3 regions of the Afipia carboxydohydrogena genome follow, and region 3 is predicted to be linked to each of the others. Evidence: riboswitches for the same ligand, from Rfam matches in the RefSeq annotation. Region 3 holds a riboswitch; each other region holds the start of a gene.
What was found. Region 3 has a riboswitch for cobalamin ahead of metE (5-methyltetrahydropteroyltriglutamate--homocysteine S-methyltransferase). Riboswitches for the same ligand answer to the same signal wherever they lie in the genome.
Positions count from the first base shown of each region.

Region 1: another riboswitch for cobalamin. It lies ahead of AFIC_RS06475 (TonB-dependent receptor plug domain-containing protein); the one in region 3 lies ahead of metE (5-methyltetrahydropteroyltriglutamate--homocysteine S-methyltransferase).
Region 2: another riboswitch for cobalamin. It lies ahead of AFIC_RS01205 (ribonucleoside triphosphate reductase); the one in region 3 lies ahead of metE (5-methyltetrahydropteroyltriglutamate--homocysteine S-methyltransferase).

Region 1 is NZ_CP113162.1:1,321,093-1,329,119, forward strand. It holds gene AFIC_RS06460 (response regulator) at 1-303, opposite strand, end outside; gene AFIC_RS06465 (NAD kinase) at 405-1,184, opposite strand; gene AFIC_RS06470 (His-rich protein BRANT) at 1,493-1,717, shown strand; gene AFIC_RS06475 (TonB-dependent receptor plug domain-containing protein) at 1,807-3,834, opposite strand; cobalamin riboswitch at 4,061-4,300, opposite strand; gene AFIC_RS06480 (hypothetical protein) at 4,417-4,821, shown strand; gene AFIC_RS06485 (TspO/MBR family protein) at 4,829-5,305, shown strand; gene AFIC_RS06490 (hypothetical protein) at 5,565-5,765, opposite strand; tRNA gene AFIC_RS06495 (tRNA-Thr) at 5,931-6,005, opposite strand; gene AFIC_RS06500 (lysozyme inhibitor LprI family protein) at 6,107-6,460, opposite strand; gene AFIC_RS06505 (GGDEF domain-containing protein) at 6,502-7,731, opposite strand.
Region 2 is NZ_CP113162.1:255,887-263,913, reverse strand. It holds gene AFIC_RS01215 (PepSY-associated TM helix domain-containing protein) at 1-555, opposite strand, end outside; gene AFIC_RS01210 (TonB-dependent siderophore receptor) at 617-2,869, opposite strand; cobalamin riboswitch at 3,324-3,538, shown strand; partial or broken gene AFIC_RS01205 (ribonucleoside triphosphate reductase) at 3,638-5,881, shown strand; gene AFIC_RS01195 (anaerobic ribonucleoside-triphosphate reductase activating protein) at 5,838-6,485, shown strand; gene AFIC_RS01190 (thermonuclease family protein) at 6,482-7,048, opposite strand; gene AFIC_RS01185 (DUF1674 domain-containing protein) at 7,127-7,369, opposite strand; gene AFIC_RS01180 (RsmB/NOP family class I SAM-dependent RNA methyltransferase) at 7,543-8,027, shown strand, end outside.
Region 3 is NZ_CP113162.1:2,307,626-2,315,652, forward strand. It holds gene metE (5-methyltetrahydropteroyltriglutamate--homocysteine S-methyltransferase) at 1-1,948, opposite strand, end outside; cobalamin riboswitch at 2,054-2,264, opposite strand; gene AFIC_RS11145 (CBS domain-containing protein) at 2,495-3,226, opposite strand; gene AFIC_RS11150 (epoxyqueuosine reductase QueH) at 3,356-4,021, opposite strand; cobalamin riboswitch at 4,275-4,486, shown strand; gene AFIC_RS11155 (ribonucleoside-diphosphate reductase subunit alpha) at 4,591-7,491, shown strand; gene AFIC_RS11160 (ribonucleotide-diphosphate reductase subunit beta) at 7,512-8,027, shown strand, end outside.

The sequences.
Region 1 (8,027 bases), 990 kb from region 3:
CATGACGCGGCGCTTTTCCGAATGGCCGGTGAGCATGATGATCGGCGCATATGGATTGCCGACGCCGTCCGGCTGGCGGATCATCTGCGCGAGTTCGAGCCCGTCGAAAATTGGCATCGACCAGTCGGTGATGACGATGTCGGGGACGTAATGGCTGTACATTTCCAGCGCGGTGGCGCCGTCCTCGGCTTCATAGACTTCGCGTGCGCCGAACGAATGCAGCAGCGTGCGCAAAATGCGCCGCATGTGCGCGTTGTCGTCACAGACGAGAAACCGCAGCTTGTTGAAGTCGATGTGGAACATGCCCAGCCACGTAAACGGACGCCGATACGGGAAAAGTCTAGGCTGGCGGCCGTTAACGCCCGGTTAAGCATAAATGCGCAGTCCGAGGCATCTTGCGGCGGTCAAACGCCGAACTGCTCGCTCAAAATGCGTTCTTCGAGGCTGTGGCCGGGGTCGAACAGCATGCGGATGGAGATGCTCTTGTCGGTCAGCACCTCGACGCGGGTGACGTAGCGCACTTCGTTATGGTCGGCGACGGCGGCGAGCGGCCGCCGTTCGTCTTCCAGCACCTCGATGGTGATATGGGCGGAGCTCGGGAGCAGGGCGCCGCGCCAGCGCCGTGGCCGGAAGGCATTGATCGGCGTCAGCGCCAAAAGATTTGCCGTGATCGGAATGATCGGCCCCTGTGCCGAATAATTATAGGCGGTCGATCCGGCAGGCGTGGCGACGAGGATACCGTCCGAAATCAGTTCGGGCATCCGCACCTGTTCGTCGATCAGGATGCGCAGCCGCGCCGCCTGATAGATCTGGCGGAACAAGGCGACTTCGTTGATGGCGTGATGCACATGCACCTCGCCTGCGGCGTCGGTTGCGCGCATCAGGAGGGGGTTGATGACGGTCATGCGCGCGGCGTTGAGGCGCTCGATCAGGCCATGGCGGCTGTATTCGTTCATCAGGAAGCCGACCGTGCCGCGATGCATGCCGTAGATCGGCGTGCCGGAGCGCATCCGCTCATGCAGGGTGCGCAGCATCAGCCCGTCGCCGCCGAGCGCCACCACGACATCGGCGTCGTCCACTTCGCGGTTGCCATAGTCCGACGACAATTGCGCCAGCGCGCGCTGGGCTTCCAGCACGGGGCTCGCGACAAAGGCAATGCGCTGATATTTGCTCTCGACGGTCATGAAGGCTGGTGAACCCGTGGGGCAGCCGGATCGGAATGTGAATTCCTCAACTGTATCCGGTCTTTGGCCTCTGCGGTACTGGGGGCAGGAGGCTTCGCGTGCGACCCTTTAATAGCGTTAACGCCGCAAGACCGCACGCCGGCAGGCGCGGGCGGGACGAAATCGACATTAACAAGATGTCATGCAGATGAACAGAAACCGTTTGGCGGCTTCAGTTCGGGTTCAGTGCGCGCGGCCCATCATCGGGCCACGATCACCGCTTCGGCCATTCGGTCCACAGCGCTCTGATCCCGAAACAGGAGTTTGCCATGTTGAAGATCATTTCAGCCGCCATTGTTGCCGCTTCGGTGATGGTTGCGCCGGCGATGGCCGCGACCGTCATCAAGACGCAAAAAACGATCACCCATTCGCAGGTTCTCAAGCCTTCGGTGGCCAATGCCAACGCGCACATGGTGAAGAAGCATCATCGCCATCATGTGCGTCCGCATCACCACACCAAGCGCGTGGTCGTGAAGCATCGTCATCATCGCTGATTGACGACAGCGGCGCGGCTTGCCCCGGCTGCGTTCGCTGAATTGAAGCCGGTTCGTGGATTTCCCCGTCCACGGACCGGCTTTGTTTTTTAGTTCGTCACGAAACGTACGCCGCCATAGACGCCAATGCCGGTCTTATCGAAGCCGAGCGGGTTTTGATAATGACGATCGAGCACGTTATCGATGCGGCCGAACACCGACCAGTTCTGATCGACTTTGTAGTTCGCCGCGAGGTTGAGGAGCTGATAGCCGGGCGCGCGCTGGCCGACATCGATCCACGAACTGATCCAAAGCGCGGTGGCCGTGAGGGTCAGGGCGTCCGTCGCGGCCCAGCGTGCCTGGGCGCTCCACTTATGTTCCGGACGCCGCTCCAGCGCGGTGTGCTTGATGTCATCCGTTGCGATCGTGTGAGTATAGTCGCCGCGCAGGGTCAGGCGCTCGGTCACTGCGACCGACGCGAAGGCTTCAAGCCCGTGAGTCGTTGCTAACGCGACGTTCTCATTCACCGTGACGTAGGGATTTCCCGGAGTCACGGGCACGCCAATGATGAGATTATTGAAGCTGTTGTGATACCAGGTCGCTCCGAACTGGACTCGCTTGTTGAAAAGCGCCTGCTCAAATCCGAAATCGTATCCCTTGCTCTCCTCAGGTTTCAGATTCACGTTCGGAAGCGTGAAGGGACCATAGATCTGGTCGATGGAGGGGGCATGAAAGCCTGTGCCGTAACTGGCCTTCAGCTTGGTTCCGGTCTCGGGAAATACGATCGCGGGCGCGATGCGGAAAGTATCGTGGCCGCCGAAATGATCGTTCTGATCGTGGCGCACGTTCGACACCAGAAAGAAGCGGTCGAGGAAATTGGACTGCAACTCCGCGTAGCTGCCGAGGTTTTGAATCGTGCCGTTCACGGCGGGATAGCCGTAGGTGGCGTAATTCAAATAACCCTTTTCGGTTTCATTCTCGACACCGGCAACGAGCGTTTGTCCCGGAGCCAGAGCGAAATCGGACTTCCAGTACACTTTCGTGCGGTCGCCGTGGAACGTACTGAGCGGGTTCGCTCCGAAAGCAATGGCTGCAAACGGATCGGAAGAACTCCGGTCGGTATCGGTATAGGTGACGCCGAAATGGTTGTTGAAGCGGCCATCGAGCAGCCGGAACACGCCGTCGAGCAGTCCGCTGAATTGTTGGCTCTTGCCGCGCGACTGAATCGGGTTGGGAGCAGGGTAGAGATCGCTCTCGGTGAACCGGGTCTGCGCATCGGTATAACGGGCGACGGCTGTGAGAGAGAACATCTCGGAGAAGTCATGGATGACTTTGCCGTGGAAGGTCAGGTTGTCATAGAAGTCGTTGTTGCGCTTCTGTCCCGGGGGCAAGGTGGAAAGCGGCGTGACCGGCGTCGACTCCACGCGGACATGCGATCCGCTGAAGGCATAGCTGGTATCTTTGGTCGAGCCGCTGACCGACGTAGACTGGTTGAACGTGCCGAACGATCCGCCTTCGAGCAGGGTGGACCATTGCGGCGGACCTTTGCCGGCCTTGGTGGTGATCGAAATCACGCCGCCCATGGCGTCGGCTCCATACAGACCGCTTTGCGGGCCGCGCAGAACTTCGAGCCGGTCGATGTCGAACGCGGTCAACGAGCCGAAATCAAACGCTCGGTTCGGATTCGAAGGGTCGCTGACATCTATCCCGTCAATAAAAACCTTGGTGCCATTGGCGTTGGCGCCGCGCATGAAGACTGATGTCTGCCCGCCGGGGCCACCGGTCTGGACCACATTCAGGCCGGGAACGGTCTGGAGCAGGTCTGGCACCGTTCGCCGCTGGGTTTCCTGAATTTCCTGTCCGGTGATCACAGTGACCGAGCTTCCCACCTGACTGACTGGCGTCGGGATCGTGGTCGGCGACGTGACCAAAGGCTCGGCAGGATTTGGCACCGGCACTGCAACGATGGCAGGCGCTTGATGCACGCGCGGCTTCGCATCGACGCGTTTGTTGCGCTTCGGCAGCCGCTGGTTCGGCTTCTTCGGGGCAGGGCTCACCTGAATCGCGGGGAGTGGCGGTTCCGCCTGCTGTGTCTGTTGCGCTTCGGCCGGTGAAATGAAAGCCGCGCTCGCCAGCAATGCCGCGAGCAGGGCAGGCGAGATGCGCTTGCGCGAAAATATTTGATGCGATGTCACGTTCGGTCCCCACCGAAATCTTGCGGGCGGAGAACGATCGGGCTTCCAGACTCATGATGCGAAAGCGAGGGCCTTGCATCGGGACTGGAGAAGGCCGCAGGCGTTTCTCCGCAACGGTTGTTGTCGTGTCACCGCTGCGGAAGCCGCTCCTCGCGCACCCCGCGCAATGGATGGATGACCGGGACAGGCAGGTCTCCTGGCTCACGGATCAATGCTGCTGTCCGCCTTCCCAAGCCGGCATGTGCCGTGTGCTCAGTGGCATGATGGACAGCGGCTCACCGCTGACAGTTGCGGGGGCAGCTTCGGAATTGCCGCGCAGGACGAGGTGTGCGAAACATCACCGCAGCGCGACGGCACCGAATTCCCTATTACGCCAGCTTGCGCCGGCACCTGTACCGTGCCCGCAATCAAGCGGGGCGCCGGTGTCGTGTCAACGCCACATTGTCCGAGAATCCCCACGCGATGGACTTCCCCGATCTGCGTTGCAAATGGGAGACAGCGGCAGGCCGCGTCATGCGCGTTGCCATGCCGCTATTTGCTGTCGCTCTCATGCTCGGCGGCTGTGCGTTCGGCAGCGCGGATTATGATGGTGTGACTTATACCGCGGACCGCGGCGTCAGCGATCAGCCGTTTCCGAAGAATTATCGCCCCGAATTGCTCGCATTCCTGCACACCTACCTGAACGACCCGACCAACGTGCGCAGCGCGGCGATCGCGGAACCCGTCCAGCGCGAGGTTGGCGGACGGCAGCGTTACGTCACTTGTCTGCGCTACAGCGCGAAGGATTTCGGCGGCCACTATACGCCGATGCGCGACCGCGCGGCGCTGTACATCGACGGCCGTCTCGATCGCCTGATCGAGAAGCCGGGCGAGATCTGCGCGGGGGCGAACTATGCGCCGTTTCCCGAGTTGGAGAAACTGACACGGTGAGCTCGCGATGCAGTTCCGGACGACCACTCGGCTGGCGGCCTGTCTGGTGCTGTGTCTCGGCATTGCCGCCGTGCAGGGCATCGTGACGCGGCCGCAGATCGCGGGCTGGTATAGTGATCTTGCGAAGCCGTCATGGACGCCGCCGCCGTCGCTTTTCCCGATCGTCTGGACCGCTCTCTATACCTTGATGGCGGTGGCGCTGTGGCGGCTGTGGGAGAAGGCCGCGCCATCATCGGCGCGCAACCGGGCGATCGCGCTGTTTCTCGTTCAGCTTGCCCTCAACGCGGCATGGTCGCCGCTGTTCTTCGGGGCGCATGCGACGCGCGCGGCGCTGATCGACATCGTATTGCTGCTGGCCGCGATCGCTTTGACGATGGTGATGAGCGTGCGGGTGGATCGTATCGCGGCGTGGCTGCTGGCGCCGTATCTCGCATGGGTCGCCTACGCGGCGACGCTCAATGGCGGCATTGTCTGGATGAATTGAGAGGGTGGTCCGTTCCGAGAATCGGCAGACGGACTCGGAACCGGTTTTTTCGCAAGATATCCGCGCAAAAACAAAGCGCGGGACTCTATCCCCGAATCTCCTTCAAATCCGGCATCGATAAGGGCGATTCTCGCCCCGAGACTGCCGAGCGAACAGCCATGATGGATCGTGCCCTTACACTCGTCCTGACCTTTGCGGTCGTCGCGAACACGCTCTGCCTGTGGTCATATATGTAAGGCAGACGCGGGAGCGGGGTGCCTCAGTTGAGGTAGCCTTGATTCGCGGCTTCGATGCGGGTTGAGATATCGACGTAATACTTCAACTGGGAGTTTTCGGTTTCGAGGTGCTCATTGGCGATCAGGAGCGCACGCACGGCGCTGCGCAGATTGCCGTCGCAACTCGCAATGGTTTCGTCGATCAGCAGATCGTAGCGGTCGGCCGAAAATTCTGAAGACGCCATCGGGTCACCCCCATCTCACCACGTTGAGCTGTTGATAACTCCCAAGTCGGACAGCCATGAGGCGGTTCGGCACATCCGTGACTTTTGCCCGCTATTCACAGCGGGTCTGTGGACCGTTTGTGCAAAACGTCCGGCTGGGCTCTTTAAAAAATGACAGGGAGATTGTGGTGCCGGCGGAGAGGATCGAACTCCCGACCTTCGGTTTACAAAACCGCTGCACTACCGCTGTGCTACGCCGGCGATGGGGCAACAGCTACCAGCGTCATGCGGACGGGACAAGCCGTCCAGCAGGCATTTCTTGGCCCGAAGCTGCCGGGCGGGCTCGGTGTGCGACGTTTTAGTTAAAACGGACCGTGCCGTTTCACGTTGTCCATCACCGCTTCCAGCTCTTTGATCCGCGCGTCGGTATTGTCCTGAATACATTTGGCATCGGCGCCGCAGGCTTCGCGCTTTTTGATGAAAGCGCTCTGGGCATCCTGAATGACGCCGCGCTGGCCCATGGCCACGAATGACGTCGCCCATTGATACAGTGTTGCCATGCGCGCCTCGGCCTGACCGAGGCGGTAGCTGGAACAGATCGTCTTTTCGCTTGCCGTCGCGGCCTTGGCGCAATCGAGCGGCGCGTAGCCGGCGGCGAAGGCAGGAACGCTCGAGGTCAGGGCGATCAGCAGCGCGAGAGGGCGGATCTTGTTCATGGGTGTCGCCTTCCGTATCGACGGGCCATCCCCGGATCAAATCAGACTTTCTGGCTGGTGTCAGGAAGCAAGGCCGGGGCCAGGGAAGCGCCCTGTTCTTCAATGAGAGGCACGGTCGCGGTCTCGGTGCGATTGCGTCCGGATTCCTTGGCGCGATACAGCGCCTGATCGGCGCGGCGGAACGTATCCTCGTATGCAATGTCGGTGTCCAGACAGGTCGCCACGCCCGCCGAGACGGTGACGGGAATTCCGATGGAGCCCGCGGTGAAACGTGATCGAGCGACCGCGACACGCATGCGTTCGATGGCATCGACAGCCGTGAGAGGATGTGCGGCATCGAGCAGGACGGTGAATTCCTCGCCGCCGCTGCGCGCGACGATATCGTTCTTCCGGCTGTGCCCCCGCAGGATGTCCGCGACCTTGACCAGAACCTGATCTCCCACGTCGTGGCCGTAGGTGTCGTTCACGGCCTTGAAATGATCGATGTCGATCACGGCGACGGCAAAACCGGAACGGTTGAGTCTGGCTTCCCGGAAGCGTTTTGCGCCGCTGCGCGCCAGCATTCTGCGGTTCGGCAGGGCGGTGAGATAGTCCGTCGATGCGGCGACCTCCAGCCTGCGTCTCAGATAATCCGAGCACATCAGCAGAAAAGCGGTCGTGCCGACGACCGGCAGCAACGTCATCACGATCGGCGACAGCAGGTTCAGCCAGTTGGTGCCGCTCTCCACCGCGAAGTCGCGGTCGATGTCCATGAGAAGATAAATCACGAATCGTCCGAAGCCGTACGCCACTCCCATTGCGAAGAGGCCGATCAGGATTCTCCGGCTGAGCGAAGTGTCGTCGGCGGACTTGAACAGCAGAGTCCATATGCTGGCGCCCATCAGCCAGGCCCATGCGATGGAAACGATCACCACGCGGATCTGAAAACTGGGATGGACGACAGAGAACCAGAGAACGCCGGTGGTGGTGACGATTGCCGGGAGAAGCTGCCACGCTTTGGGGCGCTCCCCATAGAATTGTTGAACGGCCGCGTAATAGGCGGTGAGACCGAGCGCCATCAGGGCGTTGGCGCTGACAAGCATCACAGGCCGGGGCAACGGATGGCCGAATGCGAACACGGCGCATCCACCCGCGATCAGGACGGTGCCGATCTGCCATGACCTTGCGGCTGGCTGCAACGCAGGCGGCAGGTCGCGGGAGACCACGCTCAGGACGCAGGCATTGGCGATGATCATCAGAGATACGGTCGTAAAGACGGTGCCTGCTTCCATTCCCCTCGTGGTCCTTTGTCCCATTCCCCGGATTTTCGTCTGTAGCTTTAGCCCGCCATCCTTGAATCGAGCGTTCAGAGCGATGCTGAACAGCCTGTTACCGGAATCGTGAAAGTGCGGATTAAACGCCGCCACGATTGCGAGGCGCGCGTTGCGCCGCTGGCCGCAGGAGCATCGGGCGGGGCAGCGGCTGGCGCAGTCCCGCGCCCGCTGCATTTTTTCTTTCGTTAACCGCTCTTTTTATTCCTATTTTAGGCCCCGATTGCTGCAATTGAACGCGAACCGGGTCTTGCGCG
Region 2 (8,027 bases), 1.2 Mb from region 3:
GGCAAAGCCCGGCTTAAGCCAGGCCCCAATGCTGCGTGCCCGGCGAGGCCAGCGCAGAACAAGGCCCGAAAGCAACATCAGGATCAGGCCAATTGCGCCAATGCCGGTAATCGGCCTGCCATAACCCTTGGCATCACCCGGTATGAGCAGCCAACGGTGCAGCTTGCGCACCGTGATGAAAAAGCCTTCTCCAACGGGAGTCCCGATGACTCTTGCATCGTATGGATCGACATAGACCGAAGAAGGGCGGACCCGGCGCTCATCGGGAGCGAACCGAATGCGTACCGCCGAGGTCGTGTTGCCGGTTATCGTCAACGACGATATTTTATTGGCGCCGAAGGTCTGCTGCACCCGTGCGATCAATTCACCCGGCATCAATTTTGGCTCGGCGCGGGCTTCGACACGCGTCATCCCGGCATTCAAGGCCGCCTGAATTTCATCCTCGAAGCTCATCGTTGCGCCCGTCAAGGCGACCAGAGCCAGCAGCAGAGAAAGTGCCAGGCCGGCAATGGAATGAACTTCCAGCAGAACAGCTTTGGTTGAGGATTTTGACATGAAATCCCTATGGGACCGTGGCCGCCATGGTTGCAAAACGGCTATTTTTGCAAGCTGGCACCTAGAACTTTACGGTCGCGGAAAGCGAGAAGCGCCTTGCGTCTCCCATCGCCACGTTCAGGGAGTTGACGGCGGATGGGTAATAGACGGTGTTAAACATGTTCTTGATGTTGAACTGGTAGACGACAGGCGTGTGATCGTACTTCGTCTCGTAAGTGGCAAAAGCGTCCGCCACTGTGTACGCCGGAAGAACAAAGGTGTTGGCGTTATCTCCGGGGCGATCCCCCACGTAACGGGCGCCGCCGCCGATACGCAGCCGCCCCGGCAGCATCGTTCCGAAATCATAAACCAGAAAGAGCGAGGCCGTGTTCATGGCCACGTTCTGCAACCGGTTCCCGATGAAGACCGGATCCTGAGTCACGACTGCATCGGTGTAACCGTAACTTCCAATCATGCTCCAGTTGTCGGTCAGCCTGCCCGTGACATCGATTTCCGCTCCTCGGGACCGGACCTTGCCCGCGGTCCGGTATTCGTTGAGCCCCGTCGATGAATTGAATTGCGAAACCAGCACGTTCCTTTTGTCGATGTCGTACCAGGCTATCGTGCCTGACAGGCGCTTGTTGAAATCGAATTTCATGCCTGCTTCCCATTGAGTGCCCTCCTCGGGAGCGACGTTGGAATCGATAACAAAGCCGCCAGTGAGTGGCGCGATCGTCGATGTGGGTTGAAGCGATTGAGTATAGCTTGCATAGAGCGATACTTGATCGTTGAGCTTCAGGATCGCCCCGCCGAGCGGAAGAATTTTACTTCCGCTTAAATCGGTGTTGGTGACGAAGGGACGGCCCTTCCCCGCCAACTGGTCGTATTCCATCCAGCGCAAGCCTCCCACCAAATAGAACCAGTTGGTCAGATGCAGCGTGTCCTGGAGGAAGATCGACCGCGTGGATAATTTATCGGTTTGATCGCTGTCGGATGGAGACACGGTGGTGCCGGGCTGAATCAGGCCATAAACCGGATTGTAGAAATTGAAGTTGGGCGCTGCCTGCCGGATGAGGTCCGCTCTGTAGATCGTTCGGTCTTGCGCATCGAAGCCAAGCATCACCTCGTTAAGGATATCGCCCGTCCAGACGCGGCCGTTGAGGTAACTGGTCCCGTAATTGATATAGCTAAGCGCGCCATGCGTGCCGTCATTGCTGCGCTTTTCGATGCCGGTATTGACATCGACCGAAGTGGCGCGAAGCTGATTGGCGTCGTAGCTCTCGGCGTTATAGGTGTAGGCTGCCGTAATCTTCCAATCTTCATTGAATTTATGTTCGAGCGACGTTTGAACGAGATCGGAGCGGCCCCAGAACTTATTGAAGGGCTCGTCCAGCCGCCGCGTCGCGGGAATCGGCAGCGGTGAGCCGTTGACAAATGCAGTGCCCCGGTTGAACGGGTAGCTGAATTCACGATGCTCATAGTTCAATTTGATCGTGGTGTTCTCGCCGTACCATGCGAGCGACGGAGCCACCAGCATTTCGCGGTTACGGCCGAAATTGCGCCAGTAATCCTCGTCCATTCCATAGCCTATAAAACGATAGGCCAGCCCGTTGTCGCCAATCGGGCCCGTGATGTCGAAGATTCCGTTCGCGCCGTTCTTTCCGCCCCCGAACGTGGACCCCAGCAAGGTAACCGATCCATGCTGGTACAACTCAGGCTGTTTACTGATCGTATTGACGATGCCGCCTGGAGATTGAATGCCGTAAAGCAGCGATGCCGGTCCCTTCAGGACTTCCACGCTTTCGACACTCGGACCAAGGCTGCGGCCTTGCACCAGCGGCATCCCGTTACGCATGATCGATCCGTCGCGGTTATCGCCAAAGCCACGGCGGATAATGGCGTCTTGGGTGCCCGCGAGCGTATTCGTTTGGGTGATGCCGGATATGTTTCCGAGCGCATCATCAAGATAACGCGGCAGCTGATCCTTCAGAACTTGCTCCGGGACGACATTTACCGACTGAGCCGTATCGAGTGGCGCCGCGCCTGTGCGTAACGTCGTGGCGCTTGGCATCGCCCGATATCCCAGCTTTGCCTCGTTCAATTTCACTGCCGCCGCCGCTGCACGTTCGGAGGCCGTGGGTGGCACGGGGCTTGGGTTACGATTCTGCCGGCGAGCCGCTTGCACACGATTGGGCGACGGTCTTGGTTTGACTCTTTTGGAGTTCGGCTTTGGAGCGTCGATGGTCAAAGCCGGGAGTTCCTGGCGTTCCTGTGCGTAAGCGCCATGCGGAAGAATCGAGAAACTTGCAAAAAGAACCGCCGCGCTGGCGAGCAGGCATCTCTTGTTTCCATTCAACGAGAAGCAGGAGACATCTTTGAGTCGAAGATTGAAATTGCGCGTCACGGAAAACATTCCAGGTGGTGGAAGCAAGCTGCGCGGCAACAGATACAACGCTTGATGCGCTATAAAAATGGAATGCCTCTAAGGAAAACGCGGCGCGCGAAAAGGTCGAATTCAAGCGGCTTTCTTTTCGATCGGATTGAAGCTGGCGTTCGATCTTCCGTTTCCCGATGATCGTCCGAAGCGCCGTTGCTGCGGCAAGCCGCGTGCGGCAGCGACATCTTCCATGGCTGCGTGGATATACAATCCCGTCATCACCGGCCCGTTCGCGCGCGTCTCGGTCGGCACGCGGCCGTGGTCACATCGCGATAGAGAGCGCCCGGCGCTTTCGCGGGCAGGCCCGATGAAGCGGTTTGATTGCGATCAATGACAATTTTGCCGAGATAACACTAAATGCATGGGTCTCGGTTCTACTGAGTCGCAAGATTTAGTAGCTAAGAGGGAAGCCGGTGAACCCGCGACAGCGGCAAATCCGGCGCTGCCCCCGCAACTGTCAGCAGCGAGTCGATTCCAACCACGTCACTGATGCGATCATCGCTTCGGGAAGACTGGAATCGACGCCGACCTGCAAGCCAGGAGACCTGCCGCGACACCAGAACGTCCACGGGCGGGGAGTCCGGCGGTCGCGTGTTCGTCTGCGGTTTCTCTCCGCATTGTTCATGCGCGCCTTTCGGCATCCGCCTTCCGCATCAGGAGGTGCCGATGTCTCTCTCTGTTTCGCATGATCAAGCCGAAGCGCACCTACCCCCGCTCGCTTTGCCGTCTCTCGTCATCAGGCGCGACGGCGCGTCCTCGCCTTTCGACCTCAACCGGATTCGCTCCGCGATCGCGCGCGCCGGACAGGCGACGGGCGCATTGGGCGATGACGAGTCGGATCGTCTCACGCACGAGGCCGCGCGCACCATCGGCACACGCTTCGCAAACAGCACGCCGGGGATCGAGGACATCCAGGACATTGTCGAAGGTGTGCTGATCGCGGCGGGCCATGCCGCGACTGCGCGCGCTTACATCGTCTATCGCGAGAAGCGCGGACAGGCGCGGGCCGACCGCAAGACCATGGTCGATGTCGCGTCCTCCATCAACGAATATCTCGACCGCAGCGACTGGCGCGTCAACGCCAACGCCAATCAGGGCTATTCGCTCGGCGGGCTGATCCTCAATCTCTCAGGCAAGGTGGTCGCGAACTACTGGCTGTCGCATGTCTATCCGCCGGAGATCGGGGAGGCGCATCGCGAGGGCGATATTCATATCCACGATCTCGACATGCTGGCTGGCTATTGCGCCGGCTGGTCGCTGCGCACGCTGTTAACCGAAGGCCTCAACGGCGTGCCGGGGAAAGTGGAAGCAGGACCGCCGAAGCATCTGTCCAGCGCTGTCGGGCAGATCGTGAATTTTCTCGGAACCCTGCAAAACGAATGGGCGGGCGCGCAGGCGTTCAGTTCGTTCGACACCTACATGGCGCCGTTCATCCGCAAGGACCGGCTGGATTATGCCGAGGTGCTGCAATCGATTCAGGAGCTGATCTACAACCTCAACGTCCCCTCGCGCTGGGGCACGCAGACCCCTTTCACCAATCTCACCTTCGACTGGACCTGTCCCGAGGACCTGCGCGATCAGGTGCCGGTGATCGGCGGCGAGGAGATGGGCTTCACCTACGGCGATCTGCAATCCGAAATGGACATGATCAACCGCGCCTACATGGAGGTGATGACCAAAGGCGACGCCAAAGGCCGCGTCTTCACCTTCCCGATCCCGACCTACAACATCGCCGCCGATTTCCCGTGGGACAGCGAGAACGCCGGCCGCCTGTTCGAGATGACGGCGAAATACGGCCTGCCGTATTTCCAGAACTTCATCAATTCCGAACTCAAACCGAACATGATCCGCTCGATGTGCTGCCGTCTGCAACTCGATCTCACCGAGTTGTTGAAGCGCGGCAACGGCCTGTTCGGCAGCGCCGAGCAGACCGGCTCGATCGGCGTCGTCACGGTGAACTGCGCGCGGCTCGGCTACCTCTATCGCGGCGACGGGGAAGGTTTATTCCACCGCCTCGACGCGCTGCTGGAGATCGGCCGCAACAGCCTCGAGATCAAGCGCAAAGTTGTGCAGCGCTACATGGACGACGGGCTGTTTCCCTACAGCAAGCGCTATCTCGGCACGCTGCGCAATCACTTCGCCACGCTCGGCGTCAACGGCGTCAACGAGATGATCCGCAACTTCACCGCCGATTGCGAGAACATCACCACGCCATGGGGCCACGCCTTCGCGGTGCGCCTGCTCGACCATGTGCGCGCGCGCATCAGGGAATTTCAGGAGGCGACCGGCAACCTGTTCAATCTCGAAGCGACGCCCGCGGAAGGCACCACCTATCGCTTCGCAAAGGAAGACCGCAAACGCTATCCCGGCATCCTGCAAGCGGGCACGGACGAAAATCCCTACTACACCAATTCGAGCCAGCTTCCGGTCGGCTTCACCGACGATCCGTTTGAGGCGCTGGAGCGGCAGGACGAACTGCAATGCAAGTACACCGGCGGAACGGTGCTGCACCTTTATATGGGCTCTCGCCTGTCATCGGGGGCGGCGTGCAAGAAGCTGGTGCAGCGCGCGCTGACGCGTTTCCACCTGCCCTACATCACGGTGACGCCGACATTCTCGATCTGCCCGACCCACGGCTATCTCGAAGGCGAACACGCCTTCTGTCCGAAATGCGACGCCGAACGGCTCGCAACCAAGCGGCAGGCGGCCGCGCATTGAAAGGAGACAAGGATGAACCAGCACGTAACGATTGATGAAAGGATCGCGCTGCGCGACGACGAGCGCCAGCCCTGCGAGATCTGGACCCGCGTGATGGGCTATCACCGCCCGGTGTCCTCGTTCAATCTCGGCAAAAAAGGCGAGCACAATGAACGCCGGTTCTTCAGCGAAACGCGCGCCGCGCTCCGCTGAATTGCGTGTCGGCGGATTCGTCCGGCTGTCCACCTGCGACTGGCCGGGCGAACTCGTCGCGACGATTTTCAGCCAGGGCTGCCCGTGGGCGTGCAGTTATTGTCACAACCTGCATCTCATTCCACCGAACGCGGAAACGGATATCGCCTGGCAAGACGTGATGTCGTTCCTCGGCAGCCGCCGGGGCCTGCTCGATGGCGTGGTGTTTTCCGGCGGCGAGCCGACCTTGCAGGCAACATTGCCGGAGGCGATGCGCGCGGTGCGCGCGCTCGGCTTCCGCATCGGCCTGCACAGCGCGGGACCCTATCCCGAACGGCTGGCCAATGTGCTGCCGCTGATCGACTGGATCGGCTTCGACGTCAAGGCCGCGTTCGACGACTACGCGCGGATCACCGGCGTTCCCGGCAGCGGCGACAAGGCGCGGGAGAGTTTGCGTCACGTCCTCGCCAGCGGCGTGACTTGCGAAATTCGCACCACGGTCCACACGGCGCTCCTGAACCCTCAACAGCTTGCCGCACTTGCGTCGGATCTGGCCGCGGCCGGTGTCGTGCAGCACAAAATCCAGCCGTTCAGGCGTTTCTCGAATGATGACGTTGTGCGTTAGCCGCACCAGCCTGCCCGGCGGCCGCCATTGTAGGGACGGCCGTGCCCGGCGGCGATCAGCGCGGCTGACACATTCGGCGTCGCGCGCGTGGCCACGTCCGCGACCACGCGACCATTATACTTGTCGGGGCCGACATTGAAGATGGTGACGTCGCCTTCCTTGAGCATGGCGGCGAGCGCGTCGCGTGACGCCTGCGCCATGCGCGATTCATCGAGGCATCGCGCCTTCAGTTCCGGCGCATCGACGCCGCGCAGCCGCACGCGCGTGGTGATGTCGAGCCCCTGCCACAGATGGACCCGCGCCTCGAAGGTGTCGCCGTCGATCACGTACATGACCTGTGCGGATTGACGAACGCCCGCGTCGCCGCTGCGCGAGGCTTCCACCAGCCGGTCGCGTTCCACCCGCACCGGATCGGTCGCGGAGCTGCTGAACCTGCCATGCGGCAGCCACGCACCTGCGACCAGCCCCGCGCTGAACATCACCGCGAGCAGCGTCCCCGCCCACAGGCGGTCGCGGCGCTGCGCGGACCGGGTCGTCATGCGATTCGGCGCATCTAGGAACATATCCCTAGATACCGCCGCAATGCGCCGCTGGCAAGCGGGTGTGGATTTTTACGTAAAGGCCGCCGGAGACCCCACGCTTCAGAAATCCGAGGCTATCCCCTTGATTTCCCAATCGCCGTAGCGCGTGGGCTCAGGGCCTTTCGGGCCGTTGATCTCTTTCGGTCCGCTGGGATGATGGCCGGGATCATTTTCCTTGCTACTTGCCTTGGCCGCTTCCGCCCTGCGGGCCTCGGCTTCGGCGAGCGCGCGCTGGGCGGCGGCAGGCAGCGGACGGCACGGCGGCACCGCCTCGGTATCGTTCTTGTTCGGTTCATCGGCCATGTCAGCCTCCGTATCACTCAGTGCACAAACAGCGATGAAACCCGCCGCTTCCAAATCGTCCCGCGTCTTACTTAAGCCGCGTCACGATTCTTACATTTGGCATATTCGCATGTCATCCCTGCGTCCTCGTTGCGGCATGTCCGTCCTTTCCTGCTTTGGTTGTACAGTATTCCATGAAGCCTTCGCGATTCGTTCCGCCGACCGAGGTGCCCGGCCTCGCCGCGCGCCGCATAGCCGCCGACATCATCGACGGCGTTCTCCACAAGCGGCGTACGCTGGACGATCAGCTTGAAGGCCCCGCCGCGCATCCCGTTCTCAAGACCTTGTCGGATCGCGACCGCGCGCTGATGCGCCGTCTCGTCGCCACCGTGCTGCGCCGTCTCGGCACGCTCGGCCATCTGTTGTCGCGTTTGCTCGATCGCGGCATTCCGAGCGATGCGCCGCGCGCGCAGAGCGCCTTGCTGATCGGCGCCGCGCAAATCCTGTGGATGGACGTACCCGATCATGCCGCCGTCGATCTGTCGGTGCGTCTCGTGCAGGCCGACCGCCGCGCCGCGAAATATGCCGGTCTTGTCAACGCGGTGCTCCGACGCTGCGCGCGCGAGGGCCTGCCGCTGGTCGAGGAAGTCAGGGACGAGATGATCGACCTGCCGCCATG
Region 3 (8,027 bases):
CCGCCCAGTCGAGATAGGTTTTCCACTCCGAACGGCGCAATGGCAGACCCTCGCGCAGCGCGGCCTCATCGATCTGGATCATCTTCGCGCCGGCCTTCTCAAGGTCCACCACCTCGTCGCGGATCGCCAGCGCGATCTGGCGGCAGGATTCGCTGCGCGGAATGTCGTCACGCACGAACGACCAGTTCAGGATGGTGACCGGCCCGGTCAGCATGCCCTTCATCGGCCGTTTGGTCAGCGACTGCGCGTAGGACCACCACTCCACCGTCATCGGCCTGGGGCGCGAAACATCGCCGAACAGGATCGGCGGGCGCACGCAGCGCGAACCGTAGCTCTGCACCCAGCCGTTCTTCGTAAACACGAAGCCCGAAAGCTGCTCGCCGAAATACTGCACCATGTCGTTGCGCTCGAACTCGCCGTGCACCAGCACGTCGAGGCCGACTTCTTCCTGCCAGCGGACGGTGCGCTCCGTCTCCTCGCGCAGGAACTTGTTGTAGTCGGCATCCGACAGCGCGCCCTTGGCGTGGGCCGCGCGCGCCTTGCGCACTTCGCTGGTTTGCGGGAACGAGCCGATCGTCGTGGTCGGGAAAGCCGGCAGGCCGAATTTCGCACGCTGTGCTTTCGCGCGCGCCGCGAACGCGCTCTTGCGCTTTGCCATCTCCGGCGTCACCGCCTTGAGGCGTTCGGCGACAGCCTTGTTGTTGACCTTCGGCGAGGTCTTGCGCGCGGCGGCCGCGGCGGCGGATGCATCGAGTTCGGCGGCGACGCTGGCGCGGCCGGAGGCCAGCGCCCTGCCCAACTCGGACAGCTCGCTCATCTTTTGCAGCGAGAACGCAAGCCAGCTCCGCACGTCGGCATCGAGCGCGGTCTCGGCATCGAGATCGATCGGCACATGCAACAGCGAGCACGACGGCGAAATCTCGATCTTGTCGCTGACTCGTTTGGCAACGACCGGTTCGATCCGGTCGAGAATGGCCGGCAGATTGGCGCGCCAGACGTTGCGGCCATCGATCACGCCGAGCGAAAGCACGAGATCCGGCTTCGCTTTCGCGAGCACTGCCTCAAGCTGTTCCGGCGCGCGGATCAGGTCGAGATGAAGGCCCGCCACCGGCAGCGCCAGCGCGGCATCGAAATTGTCGCCGAGCGCGCCGAAATAAGTGTTGAGCATCACCTTGATGCCGGGCACCTCGCGGGCGATCGTCGCATAGGCTTTCGCCAGCGCGTCGCGCGCCGTCTTGTCGAGATCGAGCACGAGGCACGGCTCGTCGAGCTGCACCCATGTCGCGCCTTCGGCCGCGAGCTTCTTCAGCACATCGACATACACCGGCAGCAGGGCATCGATCAGCGACAGCGGATTGAGGGATGCATCCTTGCTCTTGCCGAGCTTGAGGAAAGTGACGGGACCGACCAGCACCGGGCGCGTCTGATAACCGAGCGCCTTCGCCTCCTTGTATTCATCGACCGGCTTGGTCAAGGACAGTGAGAATGTCTGTCCCTTTTCGAATTCCGGCACCATGTAGTGGTAGTTGGTATCGAACCACTTGGTCATCTCCTGCGCGGGAACGCCGTGGCCGGTATGGTGGGCATGGCCGTGCGCACAGGTTTCGGAGCCGCCTTCCGCGCCGCGCGCCATCGCAAAGTAGGTTGCAAGCGGCACGTTGCCGCCCTTCCAGCCGTAGATCGCGGGAATGGCGCCGACCATCACGCTGGTGTCGAGCACCTGATCGTAGAACGAGAAGTCGTTCGACGGAATCACGGTGACGCCGCGCGCCTTCTGGCGTGCCCAGTTCGCGGCACGCAGTTCGGCGGCGGTTGCGAGCAGGCTTTTCTCATCGATCTTGCCCGCCCAGAAATTTTCCAGTGCGGTTTTCAGTTCGCGGCGCGGACCGATGCGCGGCGTACCGAGCGTGGCGACGGCAAGAGTGGCAGAGGTTGACGAATTCGACATGGCTTCGACCCCGTAGGTGCGAGAAACAGCGGGGATGAAATGCGCGCACACCAGCCAAGGCGCACAAGGCACCCCAAGGACTGCGCCCACCGGACACCCCGCCCGTGGAAACATCTCGTCGCGGCAGGTCTCCTGGCTTGCGGGTCGCGGCCCACACCCGTCTTCCCAAAGCGAATGCTTCAGTGACACGAATGGATGCAGGCTCGCCGCTGACAGTTGCGGGGGCAGCGCCGGACTAGGCGTTGCAACGCCGCACCGGCTTCCCTCTTAGCTTCGCCTCACGGAGAAGGCGAAGACCACGACGGTCGGGAATATGGCGCAACGCAAAAATCAGTCAACGCGCGGAGGGTGGGATTGTCACCCGCCCCCGGTGGAATCCTGCCCATAGAACATGACCCCAAGCTCGATCGGCTCTCGCCCGCAGGCCTGGCGGTGGGCATTGATACCGCGCAGCCAGCGGCCCGCCGCGACACGCCGGCCGGCGGTCACAACGGCCGTTACATTGGCTCTACCGGCAGCGCGAACGCCGGTCACGCGCCACGTTCATTATCCAGCGCGGTCTCGCGCGGCCTGATCTTCCGGTGACAATGCGTAGACGCCGGCCCAACTGCGAAGAAGAATCAGATGATCGCGCACCGCCGTGACGCCGGGCGTGGTTTCGGCGGCGACAATGACCGCCTGACGTGCCCGATCGTCGGTGATGATGCCATGCAGATGTGCGACACCGTCGCGCACCGCGACCTGCAAACCATCCGGCCGCCAATCCGCTTCCATCAACTTGACAATCAGCCGTGCCCGGACGTCTTCGTCGCTCGCCGCAGGGCCGGTGACATCACGCGCCACCGTCGAGATGGCCCGCAGCAGGTTGGCTCGCGCGACGATGCCGACCAGCTTCCCGTCCCGCATCACCGGAAGACGTTTGACGCGGTGGGCTTCCATTGTCGTCACGAGGTCCTGTAACGGAGTGCTTTCGCTCACCGTCCAGGGATCGCGCGTCATCACGTCCCTCACCTTGCGCCCATGCGCCTGAACGTAATCCGCCGCTGCGCGGCCGCTGCCGAGAAGGAATTGCAGCCAGCTCGGACGCTTGCCATGCCCGGTGCCAATCTCGGCGCGGCGCAGGAAATCGCCTTCGGTGACGATGCCTATCAGCTTGCCATTTTCAATGACAGGCAGGCCGCTGATGTGATGATCAAGCATGGTCTCGGCGGCGGCAGCCACTGTCGTTTCAGGCGAAACGGTGATGACGTTCTGTGTCATGATCTGGCCAGTCAGCATGGGATGCTCCTTATGGTCGATCCCGTATGCCTACCAGACACTGCGCGCCGCTCTTTGAGCCGCCTCAAATGTGCGCCTTGTGTCGCACCCGGAGCGCTTCAAGAAAATATATCGTATTAAAACAATAACCTAATCCTTCTCCGCCGGCGCACGTCCGTAATACTGCACGCCCAGCTCGATCGGTTCCCGCCCGCAGGCCCGGCGGTGGGCATTGGTATCGCGCAGCGAATAGACGCAGCCGCAATATTCCTGCTGGTAGAATTCCTCGCGCTTGCTGATCTCGATCATGCGCGCCGAGCCGCCGCCCTTGCGCCAGTTGTAATCCCAATACTCGATGCCGTCGTACTTGGCGGCCGCGCGCTTTCCGCAATCGTTGATCTGCGCCATGTTCTTCCAGCGCGAGATGCCGAGCGAACTGGTGATGACCGGAAAACCGTGTTCGTGGGCATACAGCGCGGTGCGCTCGAACCGCATGTCGAAGCACATGGTGCAACGCGCACCACGCTCCGGCTCCCACTCCATACCCTTGGCGCGCGCAAACCAGTTATCCTTGTCATAATCGGCATCGATGAAACCGACGCCATGCTTCTCGGCGAAGCGTACGTTCTCATCCTTGCGCAACAGATATTCACGCTCGGGATGAATGTTCGGGTTGTAGAAAAAGATCGTGTAATCGACGCCGGAGGCGAGCATCGCCTCCATGATCTCGCCCGAGCACGGCGCGCAGCACGAATGCAGGAGAACCTTCTTCTGCCCACCCGGCGGATTGAGAATCGGTCGAACGAAATCGGTCATTGCGTGGCTCGCCTGTCGAAGGCTCTGTCTGTGAAGCCTCTATCTAATGAGAGCCTCCGTATCCGTAAAGCGCGCCCGATTCGGACGATCCGGATGGAACCAGGCACCCTCACCGAATGTCCTTGGCCACAGCCCCAGAATCGCAGCACTCTCATCGGCGCTGAAAGGCTTGAGGTTTTCACCCGGCCGCAGTCTGGCTCCGGGGATAGCGGGGACCATTTTAATCCTTTCTTGACTCTTTCAGCTAAAGATCACCACATATAGGTGTCACGGTTCCACTAGGTCTCAAAATCTAGTGGCTAAGAGGGAAGCCGGTGAACCGCGTTCCGATGCGGAAATCCGGCGCTGCCCCCGCAACTGTCAGCAGCGAGCTGCTTCGCCATTACGTCACTGGCCTTGGCCGGGAAGACAAAGAAGCCGCACCGACCTGCAAGCCAGGAGACCTGCCGCGACACCGAAACAAACGTCCACGGACGGGGTGTCCGAAGGCCGCCAGCAATCGGCATCTCGCCGAGCGCTCAAGCGCCTCGACTCCCCGCCTTCTGAAATCCGCATCACGGGGCCTGTCGATGTCGCTGAACCTGCAAACCGCCAAAACTGAAAAAGCACCGCTCATCCAGCTGAGTCTCGATTCACTGGCGCCCTCGCCGAGCGAACCGGCGATGCAGATCATCCGGCGCAACGGCACCGTCTCGCGCTTCGACCCGTCGAAGATTTCCATCGCGATGACCAAGGCGTTCCTCGCGGTCGAGGGGCACACGGCGGCCGCATCGCGACGCGTGCATGAGGCGGTCGAGCAACTCACCCGCGAGGTCGTCGCCACTCTCACCCGCCGTCTCGGCGAAGGCCGCACCTTCCACATCGAGGATGTGCAGGATCAGGTCGAACTCGCATTGATGCGCAGCGAGCACCACAAGGTGGCGCGCGCCTACGTGCTCTACCGCGAGGAACGCGCCCGCGAACGCGCGGCCGAGAAGACCGCCGCGCCCGCTTCGAGCGAACCTGCTCTGCATATGACGCTGGCGAACGGCACCCGCGTGCCACTCGACCTCAAGCGGTTCGAACTCATCATCCGCGAAGCCTGCGAAGGTCTGGACGCCGTCGATCCCGCGCCGGTGCTGACGGAAGCCCGCCGCAACCTTTATGACGGCATCAGCCAGGACGAACTCGCGCTCGCCTCGATCATGGCCGCGCGCACGCTGGTCGAACAGGAGCCGAACTACGCCTATGTCAGCGCGCGGCTGCTGCTCGACAAGCTGCGCAGCGAGGTTCTGAGCTTCGTGCACGGCACGCCCACCAGCGCCGCGCAATCCGACATGGCGACGCGCTATGCCGAATATTTCCCGGCCTACGTCAAGACCGGCATCGAATCCGAACTGCTCGATCCTGAATTGGGCCGCTTCGATCTCACCCGGCTTGCTCGCGCGCTGAAGCCGGAACGCGACATGCTGTTCCAGTTCCTCGGCTTGCAGACGCTCTATGACCGCTATTTCCTGCATGTTCACGGCGCGCGCATCGAACTGCCGCAAGCGTTCTTCATGCGCGTGGCGATGGGCCTCGCCGTGCGCGAGATCGACCGCGAGGCGCGCGCGATCGAATTCTACAATCTGCTGTCGTCATTCGACTTCATGGCCTCGACGCCGACACTGTTCAATTCCGGCACGCTGCGCCCGCAGCTCTCCTCGTGCTTCCTCACCACCGTCGCCGACGACCTCGATGGCATCTTCAAGGCGGTGAAGGACAACGCGCTCTTGGCGAAATATTCCGGCGGGCTCGGCAACGACTGGACCCCGGTGCGCGGCTTGGGGGCACACATCAAGGGCACCAACGGCGAAAGCCAGGGCGTGGTACCGTTCCTGAAAGTCGCCAACGATACCGCCATCGCCGTCAATCAGGGCGGCAAGCGCAAGGGCGCGGTGTGCGCCTATCTCGAGACCTGGCACATCGACATCGAGGAATTCCTCGACCTGCGCAAGAACACCGGCGACGACCGCCGCCGCACCCACGACATGAACACCGCCAACTGGGTGCCCGACCTGTTCATGCAGCGCGTCGAGGCCGACGGCGAATGGACGCTGTTCTCGCCCGACGAAACGCCGGACCTGCACGATCTCTACGGCCCGGCCTTTAAAGCCGCCTATGAAGCCTATGAAGCGAAAGCCGCGCGCGGCGAGATGCGCGTGTTTAAGCAGGTGCGCGCCACCGATCTGTGGCGGCGGATGCTGACCATGCTGTTCGAGACCGGACATCCGTGGATCACGTTCAAGGACCCCTGCAACCTGCGCTCGCCGCAGCAGCATGCCGGCGTGGTGCATTCCTCGAACCTGTGCACCGAGATCACGCTCAATACCTCGGCGGACGAAGTCGCGGTGTGCAATCTCGGCTCGATCAACCTGCTGAACCACGCAACGCCCAAGGGGCTCGATCAGGACAAGTTGAAGCGCACGATCACGACCGCTGTGCGGATGCTCGATAACGTCATCGACATCAATTTCTACACCATTCCGGAGGCGCGGCGTTCCAATCTGAAGCACCGCCCGGTCGGTCTCGGCCTGATGGGCTTTCAGGATGCGCTGCATGTGCAACGAATTCCGATTGTCTCGGAAGCCGCCGTCGCCTTTGCCGACGAGAGCATGGAGATCATCAGCTATCATGCGATCTCGGCTTCGGTCGATCTCGCCTGCGAGCGTGGCCGCTATCCCTCTTTCGACGGCTCGCTGTGGTCGCAAGGCATTCTGCCGATCGACTCCATCGCCATTCTCTCAAAGGCGCGCGACGGCGCACCGCTCAACGACTCCACGACGCTGGACTGGGGAAGTCTGCGCGAGCGTGTCCGCAAGGACGGCATGCGCAACTCCAATGTAATGGCGATCGCGCCGACCGCCACGATCTCCAACATCTGCGGCGTCACACAGTCGATCGAGCCCGCCTACCAGAACCTTTACGTCAAATCGAATATGTCTGGCGACTTCACCGTCGTGAACGAATTCCTGGTCCGCGACCTGAAGTCGCGCGGACTGTGGGATGAGGTGATGGTGTCCGACCTGAAATATTTCGATGGCAGCGTCGGCCAGATCGATCGCGTGCCGGACGATCTCAAGGCACTTTACGCGACCGTGTTCGAGATCGACACCACCTGGCTCGTCCAGGCCGCCGCGCGGCGGCAAAAATGGATCGACCAGGCGCAGTCGCTCAACCTCTACATTGCCAATCCGTCGGGCAAGAAGCTCGATCAACTCTATCGCCTTGCGTGGCAGCTTGGTCTCAAGACCACCTACTACCTGCGTTCGCGTAGCGCCACGCATGTCGAGAAATCGACGCTGAAGGGCACAGACGGCAAGCTCAACGCAGTCTCCGCATCGGGAATGCTGGCCCATGCGCCCATTGTCGTTCCGAACGGCACCGCGCCCGATCTCGATGGCGTCAAGGCCTGCTCGATCGACAATCCCGACTGCGAAGCCTGCCAATAAGAACAAGAAAGGAAACCACCATGCTCGACTGGTCCGATTCAAACACATCCAAGCCATCACCCGCCGTCGTGTTCAACACCGAACAACCAACGGAGCAGACCGGCCTCGGCGAGATCGACCGCGCCGGCGGCCGCGTCTCGGTTGACGAGAAGCGGATGATCAATTGCCGCGCCGACGTCAATCAATTGCTGCCGCTCAAATACAAGTGGGCTTGGGAGAAGTATCTCTCAGGCTGCAACAATCACTGGATGCCGACCGAAGTCTCGATGCAGGCGGACATCGCGTTGTGGAAGTCGCGTGACGGACTGACCGACGACGAGCGCCGCGCCATCAAGCGCAATCTCGGATTCTTCGCGGCCTCCGAGAGCCTTGTCGCCAACAACATCGTGCTGGCGATCTACCGCCATCTCACCAATCCCGAATGCCGGCAATATCTGTTGCGTCAGGCGTTCGAGGAAGCCGTGCACACCCACACCTTCCAGTACATCGTGGAAAGCCTCGGCCTCGATGAGGGTGAGCTGTTCAACATGTACCGC